Colwellia sp. M166: one gene and its partner. The protein of the gene in region 2 interacts with the protein of the main gene of each other region in a pairwise test. Links are inferred from orthologs where the notes say so. Each region holds a gene or a part of one and is shown on either strand. Other genes may lie near its edges.

Region 1 (2,991 bases), 2.6 Mb from region 2 along the record:
AGCCATGACAAGGTCATGGCTTTTCAATCACGAATTAACTTAAAAGTTACTTCGCTTTTTTAGCATCTTTTAGATAATTAAAAAAGTCACTATCCGGTTTAACGACTAAGATATCACTCTTCGAGCTAAAGCTTTTTTCATAAGCTTCAAGACTACGGAAGAAGTTATAAAATTCAGCGTCTTGGCTATATGAGTCAGCATAAACTTTCGCTGCTAAGGCATCACCTTCACCACGAATTTCTTGTGCGCTCTTTTGTGCTGTCGCTAACATTACCGTCACTTTTGCATCAATTGTTGCACGAATGATTTCAGCTTGCTCTTGACCTTGTGAGCGATGTTCTTTCGCTACCGCAGTACGTTCAGCACGCATACGTTCATATATCGAGTTACTAACTTCGGTCGGAAGATTAATCGCTTTAATACGAACATCAATCACTTCAATACCTAAGTCTTCACGGCTGCTTTCAGCACTTTCTAATGCTTTAGCCATGATGTCATCACGATCGCCAGAAACAATTTCTTTAATGGTACGGGTACCAATTTCTGTACGTAGACCATTATTAACTTTCTGTTTTAATAACGCTCGAGCATTCTCAATTGAGCCTGAGGTACGTAAGTAGTAGGTTGAAAAATTAACGATGCGCCATTTAACAAATGAGTCGACCATTAAATCTTTCTTTTCAGATGTTACAAAACGATCGGCTGCTTCATCTAAGGTTTGAATACGGGCATCAATTTTACGTACGGTGTTAATAAAAGGAAATTTAAAGTGTAAACCAGGTTCATACACTTTCATATCACCCGTATCACCATCACGTTTAATTTTTGAAAATTGAAAGACAATGCCACGCTGACCTTCAAAAACAACAAAAACAGACGATACCGTTAGTACAAATATTAAGGCTATGATTGCCAATAAAAAATTCTTCATGGCTTAATCTCTCCCATTATTGAAACGATCATTACGACCGGATAACGTTGGTGACGTATTATTACCATTTGAAGTTTGGTTTACTGTCGGTGTTGACTGTTGAATAACACGTTGATTACCAGATTGTTGTTGCATAATCTTATCTAGTGGTAAGTAAATCATGTTATTGCCACCATCAACATCCACCATCACTTTGCTGGTATTGCTGTAAACGTTTTCCATCGACTTTAAATACATACGCTGACGGGTAACTTCTGGTGCTGCTAGGTATTCAGGTAACAGCTTGTTAAAACGAGCAACATCACCTTCAGCATCAAGTAGAATTTGTGCTTTATAAGCTAAAGCTTCTTGCTCTAAACGTTTAACACGGCCACGGGCACGAGGTTCAATCCCTCGAGCATAAGCTTCGGCTTCACGTAAAAAGCGCACTTCATCTTCTTGTGCAGAAATAGCATCATCAAAAGCGTCTTTCACTTCTTCAGGGGGACGAGCATCTTTAAAGTTAACATCGACAACAATTAAACCTAAGTTGTAAGGCTCAATTATTTTTTCTAGTTCTTGCCATACCGCTTGACGTACTTCTTCACGTCCACTGGTCAAAATGTCATCCATTTTTGCGTGACCAATAACATAACGTAAAGCACTATCAAGTGATTCACTTAAACTTTCATCTGCGTTAGTAACACTAAAAATGTAGTTACGCGCGTCAACAACACGGTATTGAATTTCCATCTCAACACGCACAACATTCTCGTCTTTGGTTAACATAAAACCTGAAGATGGAAGGTTACGTGTGGTTTGCATATCAACGGGAATAATACGGTCAACAAAAGTCCATTTCCAGCTCAAGCCAGGCTCAATCATGCCAGCATATTGACCAAAGCGTAAAACGATACCTTTTTCAGCCTCTTTAATGGTATAAAAACCGTTAAAGGCATAAACTAAAATCGCCACAACAAGCAATATCATGATGCCAATGCTAGAAAAGTTTTTCCCAGAACCGCCTCCTGATTTTTTGCCACCAAAAATACCGCCAAATTTATTGCCGATATCTTTTAATAAATCGTCTAAATCAGGTGGGCCTTGATTTTTGCCACCTTTATTTTTCCAGGGATCTTTATCATTATTCCCCGGTTCATTCCAAGCCATGCTACTCTCCGCTATAAAAAATTAATGCGCTAACTGCTATATAAACGATAAAACACTGCCTAATATATCAGTCTGTTACGTTTGAATAAAGTGCTCTATTCCTGCTTCATCTTGTTTTAGTAATTGATTCCATTCTCGAACCGGTAACTTTATCGCTAATAAACAATTACCCTTGTCGTCATAATACTCATCAGTAATACAATTTAATTGATAAAGTTGACCACGAAGTTTACCTGCACTCGGCGGTAAACAGAGTGAATGCTTAATGATTTGTTTGCCTAGACGTTCGGCAAGTGCAGTAAATAAAAGTTCAATACCTACACCTTGCTGCGCCGACAACCAAACTCGAATCGGTAAGCCTTGCTCATCACGATCAATTCTAGGTTCCACATCATCTAATCGGTCAATTTTATTGCAAATCAATAGCTGTGGAACATCACCCGCTTCTATTTCTTTTAACACTTCATCTACTTGTTCAATATTTTCACTGCGTCGTTCATCAGCGATATCAATCACATGTAGTAATAATTCTGCTTCTCGGGTTTCTGTCAACGTCGCTTTAAACGCAGCCACTAAATCATGTGGCAGATGACGAATAAACCCAACGGTATCAGCAAGAATAACACGGCCGACCTCATCAACTTCAATTTTACGTAATGTTGGATCTAAGGTAGCAAAGAGTTGATCTGCTGCATAAACATCCGCCTGAGTTATGTTATTAAACAAGGTTGATTTACCAGCATTGGTATAACCAACTAAAGACACGGTTGGGATCTCAGCTCGATTTCTCGCCCGACGCCCTTGTTGTCTTTGCTTTTCCACTTTTTCTAAACGTTTGCGAATATTAACCATGCGCTCACGTAACAAACGCCTATCTGTTTCAAGCTGAGTTTCACCCGGCCCACGTAAAC
Region 2 (3,000 bases):
TTACTTTGCGCCACCGCCGCTAAACAACCTTCATTTTGTAAGGCTGCAACATCATTAATCATATCAGCACCGGCAGTTATTGCCGCGTTCATTACCGCTGCTTTACTCGTATCAATCGACACTAAAATATTAAAGCGTTGCTTAATGGCAATAAGCACTGGAATAACACGCGCTAACTCATCGGCTTCACTGACCTCCGCAGCACCTGGTCGTGTTGACTCACCACCAATATCAATAATGCTAGCACCATCAGCAATCATACGTTCAACTTGTGCAAGCGCATGTTCAAGTTGCATGTACTTGCCACCATCTGAAAATGAATCTGGGGTAAGGTTAAGAATACCCATCACTTGCGGTGTCGATAAGTCGAGACTTGAGTTTGGACAATTAAGATAATTTACCTGCATATGCTCTTTATTAATTTTGTTGATAAATAATGTTCAAACTTTACATAAGTTAAAGCCTCAATAGCTGATAAATCGAATGATTTAACCATTGAGGCTTTTATGTCATATATGCTATTTATTTAGCAGGAATATCTGAAGGTTCAGTTGAGCTTGAAGATTCAGTTGATTCCTTTTTCTCATCATCTTTTTTTGCTGATGGTTTACTAGAGTCAGCATTGTTATCTGATTTATCATCAGAGTTCCTACCATCAAAGTCAGCCGGTGGGCGAACTTTAGTACGATTCATTAGATCATCTACTTGCAAGGCATCAATAGTTTCATATTCCATTAACGCATCTTTCATCGCATGCAAAATATCTTCATTTTCTTTTAAGATAGTCGCTGCACGTTCATAGTTACGATTAACAAAGTCTTTAATTTCTTCATCAATAGCGCGTGCTGTTTCGTCAGACATGTTCAGTGATTTAGACGATGTTCTGCCTAAAAATACTTCACCTTCTTCTTCAGCAAATAGCATAGGACCCATTTTTTGAGAAAAGCCCCATTGTGTTACCATTTTACGGGCAAGTTGCGTGGCACGTTCAATATCATTTGATGCACCTGTTGACACTTTTTCAAAACCGTAAATCATTTCTTCAGCAATACGGCCACCGTATAACGATGAAATATTACTTTCCAAGTGCTGTTTACTATGACTAAATCTGTCTTGTTCAGGTAAGTACATAGTGACACCTAACGCACGGCCACGTGGCATAATACTGACTTTGTAAACTGGATCATGATCAGGTACTAAGCGACCAACAATAGCGTGACCCGCTTCATGGTAAGCGGTCATTTCTTTTTCAGTTTCGCTCATTACCATTGAACGGCGCTCTGAACCCATCATGATTTTATCTTTCGCTTTTTCAAATTCAGCCATACCCACAACGCGTCGTGCTGAACGGGCTGCAAACAATGCCGCTTCGTTAACTAAGTTAGCTAAGTCAGCACCAGAAAAGCCTGGGGTACCACGAGCAATAACCGACGCTTTAACATCGTCACCTAATGGTACTTTACGCATATGTACTTTAAGAATTTGTTCACGGCCACGAATATCAGGCAAACCAACAGTGACTTGACGGTCAAAACGACCAGGACGAAGTAATGCCGGATCTAACACGTCTGGACGGTTAGTTGCAGCAATAACAATAACGCCTTCATTACCTTCAAAACCATCCATTTCAACTAGCATTTGGTTTAGTGTTTGCTCACGTTCATCATGACCACCACCCATACCTGCGCCACGTTGGCGACCAACAGCATCAATTTCATCGATGAAGATAATACAAGGCGCTGATTTTTTCGCTTGTTCGAACATGTCACGCACACGAGAGGCACCAACACCAACAAACATTTCAACAAAGTCTGAACCAGAAATAGTAAAAAACGGAACTTTAGCTTCACCGGCAATGGCTTTTGCTAATAAAGTTTTACCGGTACCGGGTTGACCCACCATCAATACGCCTGATGGAATACGGCCACCAAGTTTTTGAAAGCGTGATGGGTCTTTCAAATAATCGACTAATTCAGATACTTCTTCTTTTGCTTCGTCACAACCTGCAACATCAGCAAAGGTAGTTTTAATTTGATCTTCGCCTAATAAGCGCGCTTTCGATTTTCCGAAACTCATCGCGCCTTTACCGCCACCACCTTGCATTTGACGCATGAAGAAAATCCAGACACCAATAAGCAATATCATTGGGAACCAAGAAACAAAGATAGTCATTAAGAAACTAGGTTCTTCTGGTAATTCGCCGGATGCATTTACGCCTTGTTTAACTAAATCATTGATTAAATCACGATCATAGCCACCCGGGATAACTGTAACAAAGTTCTCACCGCTACGTTTAATACCATTAATAACGCCATTTCTATCAACGTCAACTTCTCTAATTTGCCCTTGACGTACGTCTTGGATAAATTGTGTGTAATCTACTTGTTGTTCATTGCCGCTTCCAGGAGTAAAACTCTGGAAAACAGACATAAGTACAACTGCAATAACTAACCATAAAATAAGATTTTTTGCCATATCGCTCAACTTAATGACCTCTTGCTAATGTTCAAAATGGTGCGATGAAATAATTCCATCTAATTTACTACAATTTAAAGCCGGTCGCCACTAGATAAACTTCACGTGAACGAGCACGCGATGATTCTGGCTTGCGAGTTTTAACGGTTTTAAATGCGGTTCGAGCATCTTTCATAAACTGCTCAAAGCCCTCTCCTTGAAACACTTTCACTACAAAAGCGCCATTTTTCTTTAAAACTTGGTTACACATATCAAGCGCTAACTCTACTAAATACATGCTTCGTGCCGCGTCTGCGGTATCATTACCGGTAAAGTTTGCTGCCATGTCAGACATAACAACATCGATATTTTTACCATTAATTCGGTTCAATAACGCATCAAGTACGGCTTCTTCACGAAAGTCACCTTGCAGAAAATCAACTCCTGCAATAGGATCCATAGCTAAAATATCACAGGCGATCACTTGTCCGCTATCACCAACAACTTTCGTTGCGTACTCAGACCAGCCGCCTGGAGCTGCACCTA

Evidence for each region.
Region 1: the proteins of ftsH (region 2) and hflK interact in binary tests that used the Escherichia coli proteins (3 or more experiments, as listed by UniProt). The link is inferred for Colwellia sp. M166 from one-to-one orthologs.

What each region holds. Positions count from the first base shown.
Region 1 is NZ_CP040755.1:2,062,800-2,065,790, forward strand. What follows is about bases 8-2,947. They hold hflK (FtsH protease activity modulator HflK), read right to left. Parts: upstream 2,081-2,947; coding sequence 935-2,080; downstream 8-934. Other genes in these bases: hflC (protease modulator HflC), read right to left, coding at 47-931; hflX (ribosome rescue GTPase HflX), read right to left, coding at 2,156-2,947. Also shown: more of hflX, read right to left, coding at 2,948-2,991.
Region 2 is NZ_CP040755.1:4,657,318-4,660,317, reverse strand. The notes cover bases 4-2,952. They hold ftsH (ATP-dependent zinc metalloprotease FtsH), read right to left. Parts: upstream 2,485-2,952; coding sequence 523-2,484; downstream 4-522. Other genes in these bases: rlmE (23S rRNA (uridine(2552)-2'-O)-methyltransferase RlmE), read right to left, coding at 2,543-2,952; folP (dihydropteroate synthase), read right to left, coding at 4-407. In the rest of the region: more of folP, read right to left, coding at 1-3; more of rlmE, read right to left, coding at 2,953-3,000. UniProt on the Escherichia coli protein: Acts as a processive, ATP-dependent zinc metallopeptidase for both cytoplasmic and membrane proteins. Plays a role in the quality control of integral membrane proteins.